DNA from 2 places in the Pantoea sp. SGAir0418 genome. Region 1 is predicted to be linked to the other one. Evidence: predicted binding sites of a transcription regulator. Region 1 holds the regulator's gene; the other holds the start of a gene.
The links. The regulator LexA, encoded in region 1, represses DNA repair genes until DNA is damaged. The targets are predictions, from matches to a motif close to TNCTGTATGTACATACAGNA.
Positions count from the first base shown of each region.

Region 2: the regulator LexA is predicted to act here: its motif matches at 5,607-5,626, upstream of dinB (DNA polymerase IV).

Region 1 is NZ_CP027911.1:3,661,116-3,668,732, reverse strand. Features, by position in the region: gene ubiA (4-hydroxybenzoate octaprenyltransferase) at 1-635, shown strand, start outside; gene plsB (glycerol-3-phosphate 1-O-acyltransferase PlsB) at 770-3,193, opposite strand; gene C1N84_RS17130 (diacylglycerol kinase) at 3,319-3,687, shown strand; gene lexA (transcriptional repressor LexA) at 3,793-4,407, shown strand; gene dinF (MATE family efflux transporter DinF) at 4,536-5,861, shown strand; gene C1N84_RS17115 (CsbD family protein) at 6,021-6,233, shown strand; gene zur (zinc uptake transcriptional repressor Zur) at 6,304-6,825, opposite strand; gene C1N84_RS17105 (conjugal transfer protein TraF) at 7,274-7,617, shown strand, end outside.
Region 2 is NZ_CP027911.1:3,108,879-3,116,495, forward strand. Features, by position in the region: gene ompC (porin OmpC) at 1-297, shown strand, start outside; gene crl (sigma factor-binding protein Crl) at 378-779, opposite strand; gene frsA (esterase FrsA) at 889-2,136, opposite strand; gene gpt (xanthine phosphoribosyltransferase) at 2,257-2,715, opposite strand; gene pepD (beta-Ala-His dipeptidase) at 2,970-4,430, shown strand; gene dinB (DNA polymerase IV) at 4,538-5,593, opposite strand; gene dpaA (peptidoglycan meso-diaminopimelic acid protein amidase) at 5,838-6,581, shown strand; gene C1N84_RS14650 (class II glutamine amidotransferase) at 6,552-7,319, opposite strand; gene lpcA (D-sedoheptulose 7-phosphate isomerase) at 7,368-7,617, opposite strand, start outside.

The sequences.
Region 1 (7,617 bases):
GACCGTTAGCCAGCGGCGCGGTAACGGAGAAAGAGGCGAAGCTGCTGTTCGCTGGCCTCGGTCTGCTGGCGTTCCTGCTGGTGCTGACCATGAACCGCATGACCATTCTGCTGTCATTTGGCGGGCTGGCGCTGGCGTGGGTTTATCCCTTTATGAAACGCTATACCCATCTGCCGCAGGTGGTGCTGGGCGCGGCGTTTGGCTGGGCGATTCCGATGGGCTGGGCGGCGGTTAGTGAGTCCTTACCCTTTGTCTGCTGGCTGGTGTTTCTCGCCAATATTTGCTGGACGGTGGCTTATGACACCCAGTACGCCATGGTTGACCGCGACGACGATCTGAAGATTGGCGTGAAATCCACGGCGATTCTTTTTGGGCGTTACGACAAGCTGATTATCGGGTTGTTACAGCTGGCCGCGCTGGGCCTGATGGCACTGGTGGGCATTTTACTGCATCTGAACGGTGCGTTTTACTGGTCGCTGCTGCTGGCGGGCGGGCTGTTTGTGCATCAGCAGAAACTGATTGCCGGGCGTGAACGTGAGCTGTGCTTCCAGGCATTCCTTAACAACAACTACGTTGGTCTGGTGCTGTTTATTGGCGTGCTGCTTAATACCCAGCCGTTTGTTGCGCTGTTCTGATGACGGGATGATTAACCCCGGCGGCGCGCCGGTCGTCGCAGTGGGAAGCGCGTTCTTTTCGCGCCTGAATCTGACAATAAAAACCGCGGCGCAATCTGGCGTGTGACAGATGCGCCGCGGTTTTCAGTCGTCCATTAGTCGTGCGCCACGGCACTCTCAATGGTCAGACGGACATCGCTGGTGACCAGTTCGGCCAGCATCTGCCACATCATATTGGTACGTTCAGCATCCGCATCACCGGAATCACTGATATAGCCTTCATCACGCAGCGACAGCACCAGCGCGGTAAAGACTGCCTTGTCGAAGAACTCCGGCGCATTGATACCGTGCAGCACTGACAGACGCTGAGCCAGCGTGCGGCTCTCTTTCTCCAGCGTGCCACGGTTAATGGTCGGCTTGGCGCTGAGAATGGCGAAGGTGATGGCGAAACGCTGCAGCGTTTCACGAATCCCGGCCGCCAGCAGCTGCAGCGTACGGTAACGCGCCGCACTCATTTTCAGCTGGCCTTCCTGTACGGTGATCAGCCCCTGCCGCGCCATTTCGGCGCAGAGCGCATTCAGCAGGGCTGGCAGTTCGGCACTGTCCCAGCGCAGGAACAGTTCGCTCTTCAGCATCGGATAGACCAGGCTGACCTGGCGCAGCAGTTCCGCCTCGCTGATCTCCCGATGCTGCTGCACGATAGCGGCAATCAGCGACGGCATCACCAGCATATGGTGGATGTTGTTGCGATAGTAGGTCATCAGCACCGCCTGCTCGCGCGGCAGAATGATGATCTCGCCAATACTGTCCTGCTCGGTCTCGAACTTGTTCATGCCCATGGCGTGATCGAGCAGCGCTTCAGCGCTGAGATCCGGCACGGTTGACTCGGGTGAGTACGGCACATTGCGCAGCAGCTGGGTGTAGCACTCCAGCTGTTCCGTCAGCTGTTCACGCGTCAGCGAACGCTGGCGCGATGCCAGCAGCGCGGTCACGCACAGGTTCATGGCGTTGGCCGCGCCGGCTTCGTTGATGCGTACCATCAGACGTGCCGCGATATCGTTCACTACCGGCGTCATCCACGCCGGACGCTGAGGATCGATAGGGTCAATCGCGTCGCGCCACTCCGGAACCTGTTTGTTAAGATAGTTAACCAGCGACAGCGGCTCACCGAAGTTCACATAGCCCTGACCGAGGTTACGCAGCTTGCGCAGGCCGCGCACCATCTGCATGAAGCCCTCTTTCTCTTTCGCGGCACCGCGCAGCTCTTTGGCATAAGTGCCGACTTCCATCACGTGCTCATAACCGATGTAGATCGGCACAAAGGTGATAGGACGGCTGCCGCCGCGCAGCAGCGCCTGTAACGTCATCGACAGCGTGCCGGTTTTCGGGTCGAGCAGACGGCCAGTACGTGAGCGCCCGCCCTCAACAAAATACTCAACCGAATAGCCGCGGCTGAACAGCTCGCCCAGATACTCGCGGAACACCGTGGAGTAGAGCTTGTTGCCTTTAAAGGTACGACGAATAAAGAAGGCACCGAGGCGACGGAAAATCGGTCCGGCTGGCCAGAAGTTGAGATTGATACCGGCAGCAATATGCGGCGGCACCAGGCCCTGATGATAGAGCACGTAGGACAGCAGCAGATAATCCATGTGGCTGCGGTGGCAGGGCACGTAAACAATTTCGTGACCATCCTGCGCCAGCTGGCGCACGCGTTCGCCGCCGTGCACGTTAATGCCCTGATAGAGCCGACTCCACAGCCAGCCCATCACACGGTCAGTCACGCGGATCGCTTCGTACGAGAAATCCGCCGCCACTTCTTCCATCATTTCGATGGCGTTCTGCTGGGCTTTTTCATGCGAAATCTTCTTGCTGCGCGCTTCGTCTTCAACCGCTTTCTCAATCGCTTTGGACTGCAGCAGCTTGTTGAACAGATCCTGGCGTGCCGGCAGACGCGGGCCGACGGCTGCCAGCCGCTGGCGGGCAAAATGAATGCGCGCGACACGTGCCAGCTTCTGCGCGATCGACTGATCGGTACCGTGTTCGGTGGCCATCTGACGCAGTGAAACCGTGGGCGAGAAGCGGACAAAGCTGTCGCGACCGTGCCACAGGATGGCAAAGAACTTCTGTATACCGTTAAGAATACGCAGATGTGGCGTCGGTTCGCCCTGAATTTCACGGCCTGGCGCACGGCCAAACATCACGGAAACCGGCAGCATCTGTACGTCCAGCGCCGCATTGTTGCGGTGCAGATCGAGGTAGTCATGGAAAAGCTTGACCGACTCCGGGTTCGCCACGAAATAGGGGAAGACGCGTGGCCCATCGTGAATAAATACGTGGCGCGGCAGCAGGGTGCCGTCAATCTCCAGCGGTGCCAGCGGATCCGGCAGATCGTGCTTCAGGCACTGTGCGCGTAGCGTGAGCAGGTCCGCCTTTGAATCATAAGGCAAAACATACATCACCGGACGGGTCGGATCGATACCGTGTTCCGAGATCGGATCGGTCGGAATGACCTTACTTTTTACCAAAATAGAGAGTGGTAAATTCAACAATTTGTAATAGAGTTTACGCCAACCTGACATAGACAACTTGAAGCCTCTTGTTAGCAAAGCGCGGCAAGCATACCAGAAAGTGCGGCGAAGATCTGTGGCTGTGCCACCTCGCGCGCCCAGACATTGACGTCAAAAACAGTTAAGGGTTCCACAACATGGCAAATAACGTCACCGGTTTCCTGAGAATCATTAAAGCCGCCGGTTATTCCTGGCAGGGGCTGCGCGCTGCCTGGCAGCATGAAGCCGCTTTTCGCCAGGAGGCGATTGCCGCACTGGTCGCGGTTGCCATTGCCTGCTGGCTGGATGTCGATGCCATCACGCGTGTGTTGCTGATTGGCTCGGTGGTGCTGGTGGTCATTGTTGAGATCCTTAATAGTGCCATCGAAGCCGTGGTGGACCGCATCGGTCAGGAGCGCCATCCGCTGGCAGGACGCGCCAAAGACATGGGCTCGGCGGCGGTACTGCTGGCTATCTTACTGGCTCTGTTTGTCTGGATCGCGCTGCTTTGGTCGCATTTGCGATAAACATTCCACATTCATCAAGCCGCTGATTTTTCCCTCTGTTTCGGTTTTCATTTCGCCAATACCTGTATATACTCACAGCGACTGTATAAACAACCAGGGGGCGGGATGAAAGCGTTAACCAGCAGGCAGCAACAGGTCTATGACCTGATTCGCGACCATATTAATCAGACCGGCATGCCGCCAACGCGTGCTGAAATTGCTTCGCAACTGGGCTTCCGCTCGCCTAACGCTGCTGAAGAACACCTGAAAGCGCTGGCGCGTAAAGGTGTCATTGAAATCGTCTCCGGTGCATCGCGCGGTATTCGCCTGCTGATGGAAGAAGAGGCGAGTGAAGGGCTGCCACTGATCGGTCGCGTCGCCGCCGGTGAACCGCTGCTGGCGCAGGAACATATCGAAGCCCACTATCAGGTCGACGCCAACCTGTTCAAACCCTCTGCCGATTTCCTGCTGCGCGTCAGCGGTATGTCGATGAAAGATATCGGCATTATGGACGGCGATCTGCTCGCGGTGCATAAAACACAGGAAGTGCGCAATGGCCAGGTGGTGGTTGCGCGTATCGATGATGAAGTCACGGTGAAACGCTGGAAGAAGCAGGGCGCGATTGTCCAGCTGCTGCCGGAAAACAATGATTTCCAGCCGATTGTCGTGGATACCCGTGAACAGTCGCTAACCGTGGAAGGGCTGGCCGTAGGCATCGTGCGCAACGGCGAGTGGCTCTGAAACCCGGTTGATCTCCCCCGCTGCGGCGGCGCTCGCGCGCTGTCCGCAGTCTGCTCTAATCATACTTTTGTTCCCGGCCCGTAAGGCGCTCGCTCAGGCCGACCACCGTAACCCTCGGGATGGGGCTGATGCAGCTATTTTCCTCTTCTGATAAAGCGCTGTGGCGACTGGCGTTGCCAATGATCCTCTCCAATATCACCGTGCCGCTGCTCGGCGTGGTCGATACCGCCGTGATTGGCCATCTTGATAGCCCGATCTACCTCGGCGGCGTGGCCGTAGGCACCACGGCAACCAGCTTCATCTTTATGCTGCTGCTGTTTCTGCGTATGAGCACCACCGGTTTAACCGCGCAGGCGTTCGGGGCCGGCGATAAACAGGCACTGGCGCGCGCACTGATGCAGCCGCTGCTGATCGCTCTGGCCGCCGGGTTGCTGCTGGCGCTGCTGCGTTCTCCTGCCAGTAGCCTGGCGGCAACGCTGATGGGCGGCAGCGCGGAAGTCCAGCAGCAGGCGCAGATCTTCATTGAAATCCGCTGGCTGAGCGCACCGGCTACGCTGGCTAACCTGGTGATTCTCGGCTGGCTGCTGGGCGTGCAGTATGCGCGTGCGCCGATGGTTCTGCTGATTGTCGGAAACCTGGTCAACATCCTGCTCGATCTGCTGCTGGTGCTGAAACTGCACTGGGGCGTTGCCGGTGCCGCCGCCGCCACGGCGCTGGCCGAATACGTGACGCTGGCAGTGGGATTATGGATGGTGGCGCGCGTGCTGAAACTGCGCGGTATCGATTTCAAACTGCTGAAAAACAGCTGGCGCGGTGACGCGGCGCGGTTATTTCGCCTTAATCGCGACATCATGCTGCGCTCGCTCATGCTGCAGATCTGCTTCGCCTCGCTGACCCTGCTGGGTGCACGCATCGGACCGGATGTGGTTGCGGTCAATGCGGTGCTGTTGATGTTCCTGACGTTTACTGCCTATGCGCTGGACGGCTTTGCTTACGCGGTGGAAGCCTGCTCGGGTGAAGCGGTAGGGGCAAAAGATCGCAGCCGGCTGCTGCTGATCTGGCATGCCGCCTGTCGCCAGGCGGGTATCGTTGCGCTGCTGTTTGCGCTTATTTATGCGCTCAGCGGGCCGCACATTGTTGCGCTGCTTACCTCGCTGCAGCCGCTGCGTGAGATGGCCGATCGCTTTCTGCTGTGGCAGGTGATTTTACCGCTGGTCGGCGTCTGGTGTTATCTGCTGGACGGCATGTTCATTGGCGCGACGCGCGGCCGCGAAATGCGTAACAGCATGATCATGGCAGCAGCCGGTTTCGGCATCACTTTGCTGACGCTGCCGTGGTTAGGGAATCACGGTTTATGGCTGGCGATCACGGTGTTTCTGGCGCTGCGCGGCCTGACGCTGGGATGGATGTGGCGCCGCCACTGGCAGCGTGACAGCTGGTTCAGCCAGCCATAAGCGCAGCGCAGATGCCAGAATAATCTGTAATTCTGTGCACAATCCGAAGCGGCTACTATAATTATCTCAAACGGCGCAGATAAGCAGCGCGTTATATGGTTATTTCCGGTATTACATGAGAAATACACCATCTCACTCAGGAAGACGTGGAGGATTGTTATGAACAAAGACGAAGCGAGCGGAAACTGGAAGCAGTTTAAAGGGAAGTTTAAAGAGAAATGGGGCAAGTTAACCGATGACGATTTGACCGTGATCGAAGGGAAACGCGATCAGCTGGTGGGTAAAATCCAGGAACGTTACGGTTACGCCAAAGATGAAGCTGAACGTGAATTGAAAGACTGGGAAAGTCAAAACAAAGATTACCGCTGGTAAGTCTCCCGCTTTAAGGATGATGCTCCTACCCGCTGATCGTTACGATCGGCCTGGCACACGGACGTGCCAGTTACCCTTTACGCACCTTCTTCTTACTTTCCACTTCATGATCGTGCTGACAGCTACCCGGCTGCGTGCAGGCCGCCACTTCGGCACAGTTTTCACACAAGCCGTGCGCCTCAATAACGCTATGACGTAAGGTAAAACCTGCCTGATCGGCCAACCCGGCAATGATCTTTTCCACGCCGTGCGCGTGCTTCTCACTGACGGCGGCACAGTTGTCGCACACCAGCATTACCGATGTGTGCGCCGGCTCGTCGAAATGGTGGCACACCACATAACTGTTATTTGACTCCACCCGATGAATAAATCCCTGCTCCAGCAGGAAATCCAGCGCGCGATAAATAGTCGGTGGTTTCGCCTGGGGTTCACTGATGCGCAGCTGGTCCAGCAAATCGTAAGCGCTAATGGAACCGTTCTGCTCCGCCATCAGGCGCAGCACTTCTGCGCGCTGCGTAGTGAGGCGCACGCCACGGTCAAGGCACAGAGATTCAGCCTGCGTGAGCAGTTGTTCGGGCGTGAGGTTTGGCATAAGCATTCTCCAGGTGATGGGTGATGTTATTTTATCACACAAACTTTTACGCTGCTGCCATTGCTTTTTTACCTGATATCATCCAGGAAATGTCTGTCTTTCAGCCACTTATCTGCCGCGTTGCGCCCTGGTACCTCCTTCTGTTAAGCCATGCTTTTCCTTCCTGAGTTTTTTCTCACAGGTTAACCCATCTTTTTGCTTTGCAACTCACTGACTTAGTGGCTATGGTTCAAAAGGTTTTAAGTAATTTCTGGCATCAATTTAGCTGACGTTCATATTTCTGCATAAAACAACAGCAGAATGGTGCGGGCGTGACCAATTCTGCGAATAGCAATGCTAATTCCTTTCAATTCACAGCAATAAAGCGTTAGCCAGCGTTCAGAATAGGGCTAATAAACTATTCCGTCGTAGAGACAGTCCACGACAATTAAAAGGTGATGGCAGACTCATGGTGAAGACATTATTCAGACGCAAGAAAATTGCTTATGTTGTTGGTTTTAATGCGGTATTTTTTACCTCATCAGCATTTGCTGCTGGCACCTGGTACGATGCGCGTAACGATGCCATGGGGGGAACCGGTGTTGCTTCCTCAACCTGGAGCTCGGCAGTGCTGGCTAACCCGGCATTGATGACCAAAGCGCAGCCTGAAGATAACGTCAGCATCATTTTTCCTTCAGCTGGTGTGCAGATTACTGACAAAGACAAATTAGTGGATCGCGTAGACGAAATTACTGATACGGTGGACCGCTATCGTGACGTGATCAACAACATTACGCTGCCGGAGATCATCAA
Region 2 (7,617 bases), 550 kb from region 1:
ATGACGCCAATCACGGGCGGCGTGGCGAATAAAACGCAGAACTTTGAAGTGGTTGCGCAGTATCAGTTCGACTTCGGTCTGCGTCCATCGCTGGGCTACGTGCAGAGCAAAGGCAAAGACATTGAAGGCATTGGCGATGCGGACATCGTGAAATATGTCGACGTGGCGATGACGTACTACTTCAACAAAAACATGTCGGCCATGGTTGACTACAAAATCAACCAGCTGGATGACAACAACCCGCTGGGCATCAACAGCGATGACGTGGTGGCGGTCGGTCTGACCTACCAGTTCTAAGCGTCAGCATTACCCTGTCTGTGTCTGTAAAAAAGAGCCGGCTCATCACCGGCTCTTTCTTATTCAGGTCTGACTCAGGTTCAGGCGCTGAGTTTAACCGGCTCTTCTTTGAACCCCGCCGCGGGCCTGAGATCAAGCTTAAACTCATGCAGCGTGGCTTTCAGGCGCTCGTGGAAATTACGCAGCGTGCTCTCCACTTTCTCATTGTTCTCTTTGCCCTTGATGGCGGCCACGCTCCAGTCGCCGTCTTTATCAAACAGGCCGAAGTGGTATTCGTAGGTGAAGTGATCTTCATAGGCGTTCAGCGTCATCCACCAGCCCCAGAACTCGCGGCTTTCCGGCGCCGGTTTGACGTTGACGCACGCCGCCAGGCAATCAAAGAAGAAACGCGTCTCTTCACACTGTCCTTCACGGATGTACGGCCCCAATTCGGTGAAGCGCTTAAGCAGGCGACTACGGGGGTGACCACTCGGTAACGTCATGCTAACTCTCTCCCTCAAATAAACCGTATAAAACGCAGCGCGGCGGCAAAACGTCACCGCACGTATTTTCCCGAAGATAAGTTGTAGCAGAGTCTGCGTATTTCGCCAGTTAGCGCTGCAACTGTTTTGCCAGCCAGTCGCAAATTTGATTGAGCGCCTTGTCAAAGCTGGCAAAGACTGGCGTGGCGGGAATCGCCAGCGCCTTGCCCTGCGCCGAGGAGTTGACGATCAGCTGCGCCTCCTCTTCCGGGCTGAACAGATCGTTGGGCCAGTAAGCGGCCAGCATCGGCACCGGCGTCCGGCGGCCCAGCAGGCCCTGCACTTTGAGCGAATAGCGGTTGAGCTCGATGCGCAGATTGCTGTCGGAGGTCGACGACATGCCCAGCCGGCTGGCCAGCATGTCCATATACATATCCGGCAGTTGCTGCTGGCGCTGCGCATCGACAAACACGTGATGCACCATCGGCCCGAGCGACGCCACCGCGCGCAGACGCGGCACCTCAAGGTAAGCCAGCCGCGTCGCCACGTTGGCGCCAAAGCGGTAACCGAACAGCGCCAAGCGCGTATGGTCAATCCACGGCACATTGCTCAGCTCGCGCAGCACCTGCTGATGCAACTGGCTGGTGTCCTGATTGAGCGTCCATTTGCTGCTGAAACCCACCGACGGCATATCCAGCGTCAGCATGGCGATGCCGCGCGGTGCCAGATAATCATGAAACAGCCGGTAATGGTCGCTCTGCAGCGAGTCGAGACCGCCGCACAGCAGCACGGTGGGATACGGCGCGCTGGCCTGCGCCGGCATATGCAGGAAGCCGGTGACCGGACTGCCGCCGCTGATGGGAAAGGTCAGGGATTTCAGCTCGCCGGGCAGGCGCTGGGTGGCTTCTTCATAAGCGCGATTCGCCAGCACCTGCGCCTGATCCGCCAGTTCATCGCCTTTAATGTAGGGATACGCGGCCAGGCTGTAGAGACTGGCGGCATGCAGCCACTGCTGGCCGGCCTCATCGTGATCGGCGTTCTGCATCGCGCGCTGCTGCCACTGCGCCGCCTGCTTCGACCACTCATAGTTCCAGTTGCCGCCGCGATAGCCAATCACCGTGTCCAGCAGCGTTTCGTCGGTGTGTTCAAACTTACTGACGGCAATGCGCGCCAGCACTTCGCTGATCTCCTGCGGCGCCAGGCCGCGCCACGTCCACAGCAGCTTATTCAGCATGCGATACCAGCCGCGCTGGGTATCGCCTTCCAGGGCATTGTGCACCTGCGCCGTCGGGTGGTGCTGGCGCTGCACCAGCGAGGAGGTTTCCGGGTGTTTGAAGCGGGGTTTGAACAGTTCTTCGCTGAGATTTTTCTCGGCCATCTTAAGCTTCTCCTGCGGCAGTCGCATAGATGGCTAAGAGTGTACTGCACCCGCCGCACGGGCGCGAGGCGCAGAAAGCACAACGCCCGGCATAACCGGGCGTTGTTTGCGTTGCATCAATCAGCTTTTTACAATCGGCGGAATGTACACCACGCCCATGTCCCACGGCTGCTCGATCCAGGTGTTCTGCGGAATATCGACAATGTAGTCGTCCACCAGCGCGCGGCCAGCCGGCTTGGCGAAGATGGTGCAGAAACGCGCTTTTGGATACATATCACGAATCGCCTGCGCGGTACCGCCGGTATCCACCAGATCGTCGATGACCACAAAACCTTCACCGTCGCCTTCTGCGCGCTTCAGCACTTTCATTTCACGCTGGTGATCGTGATCGTAGCTGGAGATGCACACGGTATCGACGTAGCGAATCCCCAGTTCACGCGCCAGCAGCGATGCCGGAACCAGACCACCGCGGCTGACCGCGATGATGCCTTTCCACTGTTCCACAGGAAGCAGGCGCTGGGCCAGTTTACGGGCATGAATCTGCAGCATGTCCCAGGTAACGACGTATTTTTCGCTCATAAAAGGAATCCCGGCCAATGAGATTGGCTTAAAAATATGCAAGGGGGAAAAGGTTGCGCGAGATTATAAGGATCTGACGCGTTAAAAACCAGCACCCGTCACATCGGTTGCAGGTTTTTAGCGCGCCCGATGGCGCACCCGGCAGGAAACAGTGATATTCTCTGGCCCATCACGTCAGATGTGCTGACGGCGATCTTTCACTGGAAACCCGCGTGCGAGCGGTATGTCCGCCGCGCTGACACAGGAGACGCGTTGTGTCTGAATTGTCTCAACTTTCCCCGCAGCCGCTGTGGGATATCTTCGCAAAAATCTGCTCGATTCCGCACCCTTCTTACCATGAAGAAGCGCTGGCCGAATACGTTGTTGGCTGGGCTAAAGAGCAAGGTTTCTGGGTTGAACGCGATCAGGTCGGCAATATCCTGATTCGTAAACCTGCTACCGCAGGCATGGAAAACCGTACTCCGGTGGCGCTGCAGGCGCACCTCGATATGGTGCCGCAGAAGAACAATGACACGGTACACGACTTCACCAAAGACCCGATTCAGCCGTACGTTGATGGCGAGTGGGTGAAAGCGCGCGGCACCACGCTGGGTGCGGATAACGGTATCGGTATGGCCTCTGCGCTGGCGGTGCTGGCTGACAACAGCCTGACTCACGGTCCGCTGGAAGTGCTGCTGACCATGACCGAAGAGTCGGGCATGGACGGTGCCTTCGGTCTGCAACCAAACTGGCTGCAGGCGGACATCCTGATCAACACCGACTCGGAAGAGGAAGGTGAGATCTACATGGGCTGCGCCGGGGGTATCGACTTTATCACTACCCTGCCGCTGAGCCGCGAGGCCGTGCCTGCCGGTTACGAAACCCTGAAGCTGACGCTGAAAGGTTTGAAAGGCGGCCACTCCGGCGCGGACATTCATCTTGGTCTCGGCAACGCCAACAAGCTGCTGGCGCGCTTCCTTGCCGTGCACGCGGCTGAGCTGGATATCCGTCTGATTGAGTTCACCGGCGGTACGCTGCGCAATGCGATTCCGCGCGAGGCGTTCGCTACGCTGGCCATCGACAGCCATAAAGTGGATGCGCTGAAGTCTGCTGCCGCCCATTTCCAGGCCACGCTGCAGAATGAGCTGGGCAGTAAAGAGAAGAACGTCGCCGTGCTGAGTGAGCCGCTGGCGCATCAGGGCCAGGCGCTGACCGCAGACAGCCGCGATCGCTTCATCAACCTGCTGAACAGCACGCCAAACGGTGTGATTCGCAACTCGGACGTGGCGAAAGGCGTGGTGGAAACCTCGCTTAACGTCGGCGTGGTCACCATGGAGCAGGACAGCGCCGAGATCATCTGCCTGATTCGCTCGCTGATCGACACCGGTAAAGACTGGGTAGTCGAAACCCTGACCTCGCTTGGTGCGCTGGCCGGGGCGAAAACCGCGCCGAAAGGCGGTTACCCGGGCTGGCAGCCGGATGCCGACTCGCCCATCATGGCGCTGACGCGTAAAACCTATGAAGCGCTGTTTGGTAAGACGCCAAACATTCAGGTGATTCACGCCGGTCTGGAGTGCGGTCTGTTCAAAAAACCGTATCCAGACATGGACATGGTGTCGATTGGGCCAACCATCACCGGTCCGCATTCGCCGGACGAGCAGGTGCACATCGACAGCGTCGGTCTGTACTGGAAACTGCTGACCGCGCTGCTGAATGTAGTACCGGAAAAAGCGTAACGCCGTTGCGATAAAAAAATCCTGCCCCCGGGCAGGATTTTTATTTACGGTAACGGTGCCGCGTCAGGCGACCGCGCTGTAGCGCTCTTCCAGCGGCAGCTCAGCCATTACAACCCCAGCACCAGCTGGCGCTCCAGCTGCGGATTTACCAGCGTGACGTGCAGCCCCACCAGCCGCACACCGCGTCCGGCGCGGCGTTCGTCCCAGGCCTGACGCGCCACGGCGATCATGTCGTCTTTATTCAACACCGGCCAGACATGCTCCTGGGTGGTGAGCTGGAAATCGTTGAACTTCAGCTTTACGCCCTGGCGTGCAATCTGCTTATCCGGGCGGATCGCGCTGAGACGGCGATCGAGCTCGGCGTAGAGAAAATCAATAATCTCCAGGCATTGCTCCCAGTGATGGATGTCCTCGCCCAGCGTACGCTCAACGCCCAGTGATTTGCGCTCGCGCTCCACCACCACGTCGCGATCGTCGATGCCGTTGCTGCGCTCCCACAGCACGCGGCCAAATTTTCCAAAGCGCTTCAGCAGTTGCGCCAGATCGGCCTGCTGTACGTCAGCGCAGGTGCGCAGCCCCATCTCTTCGAGCTTTTTGGTGGCCACTTTGCCAACGCCGGGAATCTTGCTCAGCGGCAGCGTCAGCAGAAAGTCCGGCATCGCCTGCGGCGTAATTACATACTGGCCATCTGGCTTGTTCATGTCTGAGGCGATTTTGGCGAGGAACTTGATCGGCGCAATGCCGGCGGACGCGGTCAGGCCGGTTTCGCGCAGGATATCGGCGCGAATCGCCTGCGCCATCAGCGTGGCCGATCCCTGGCAGTATTCACTGTCGGTGACATCCAGGTAGGCTTCATCCAGCGACAATGGCTCAATCAGTGGCGTATAGCGGGTAAAGATGGCGCGAATCTGCTGCGAGGCTTCTTTATAGGCGTCAAAGCGGCCGGGCAGCAGTTTCAGATGGGGACAGAGGCGCAGCGCCGTGGCGGTCGGCATCGCGCTGCGCACGCCGTATTTCCGCGCCGGATAGTTGGCGGTGCTGATTACGCCGCGCTGCACGCGGCTGCCGCCGATGGCAATCGGGATATCACGTAATGAAGGATCGTCGCGCATTTCCACTGCCGCGAAAAAGCAGTCCATATCGACATGAATGATTTTGCGCATACGCCCCTCCGGATACTGGATAAGTATACAGCAGAGAAAAACAACGGCAATATTTGTGGCGCGTGCGATTAAAGTTTACAAATTTGTGGTCGTATTCCCTTTAGGATTGCACCATTTTCTCGGACTCCGGCTTGATTAAACGCCAGACAATGATAATGTTGCGCTGCGGTAGCGGATATTTCCGATAATGCAATACAGTGACGCACTGCGTCAGCGTTCCTCTTCACTTCAAGGTACACACAGAATGGGCAGAATCGCATTATTGTTTGCGATGATTCTTATGCCGCTCCTGAGCTGGGCAATGACGCCTGAGCCAATGCAGCCGCTGGCTCCGGTGAGCAAAGAGTTAAAGAAACAATTACTGGGTACACCGGTATTTATTCAGATCTTCAAGGAAGAGCGTACGCTGGAACTGTACGGCAAAATCGGTAATGAATATCGTCTGCTGGACAGCTATCGCATCTGTAACTTCTCCGGCGGCCTCGGGCCGAAACGTCGTCAGGGCGATTTTAAAAGTCCGGAAGGCTTTTATAACGTGAAGATGAATCAGCTTAAGCCGGACAGCCGTTTTTATCGCGCCATCAATACCGGATTTCCGAATCAGTACGATCGCGCCAAAGGCTATAACGGTAACTATCTGATGATTCACGGCGATTGCGTGTCCGTGGGCTGCTATGCCATGACCAACGCGTCGATGGATGAGATCTTCACTTACGTGAACGCCGCGCTGCGTAACGGTCAGCAGGATGTGCAGGTTAACATCTTCCCGTTCCGCATGACCGACAGCAACATGCAGCGTCATCGTTACTCGACTTACATCAGCTTCTGGCGTGAACTGCAGCCGGGCTATGCTTACTTCGCCAAATACCACGTGCCGCCAACGGTCAACGTGACGGCAACCGGTCAGTATGCGGTGAACAACACGCCGGTCATGACCACGCCGGAAGCGGCGTCGAAATCATTCCTGGCGCTCACCCAGGTAAAATAATGCCCACTCACCTGGCACGATGCGGTGCCAGGTTTCATTACCGGTCAGCGGCTGCGTCGCAATCACCGTCACCACGTCTTTCGGCGTGGTCTGCTGCAGAAAATCAATCTCCACATCCTGATCGAGCAGCTTCGCTTTGCCAAACGGCGCGCGGCGCGTAATCCAGTACAGATTGGTTGAGCAGAAGGCCATCAGATAGCGTCCGTCAGACAGCAGCATATTGAACACGCCCTTCTGGCGCAGTTCCGTCGCCAGTTCCGCCACATAGCGAAACACCGCCGGCCAGTTGCCCGGCGTGCGCGGATAGCGCTCAGCCAGCTTATGCAGAATCCAGCAAAACGCCTTTTCGCTGTCGGTTTCGCCTACCGGACGGAAATGCCCGGTCTCCAGCTGGCGATAGCCCTTTAGCTGGCCGTTATGCGCGTAAGTCCAGTTGCGGCCCCACAGTTCGCGGGTAAACGGATGGGTATTTTCCAGTGATACCTGGCCGCGATTGGCCTGACGAATATGCGCCACCACCGAATGCGACTTGATCGGATACTCCTGCACCAGGCGGGCAATCGGCGAGTTGTAGCTCGGCAGCGGATCTTTAAAGGTGCGGCAGCCTTTATCTTCGTAAAAGGTGATACCCCAGCCATCTTTGTGCGGCCCGGTTGCACCGCCACGCTGCACCAGACCGGTAAAACTGAAACAGATATCCGTGGGGACATTGGCGCTCATCCCGAGCAATTCGCACATAGCAACCGCCTTATCAGAACCTCCCGCGGGCGCGGGAGGAGCACGTCATCACTTAACCATCTCTTTTTCGATTAACAGCATCAGGATATGGATCACTTTGATGTGAATCTCCTGAATGCGATCGGCATAACCAAAGTGCGGCACGCGAATTTCGATATCGGCCGTACCGGCCATTTTGCCACCGTCTTTGCCGGTCAGGGTAATCACTTTCATGCCTTTGGCGCGCGCGGCTTCTACGGCTTTGATGATGTTGGCCGAGTTACCCGAAGTGGACAGCCCCAGCAGCACATCGCCCTCG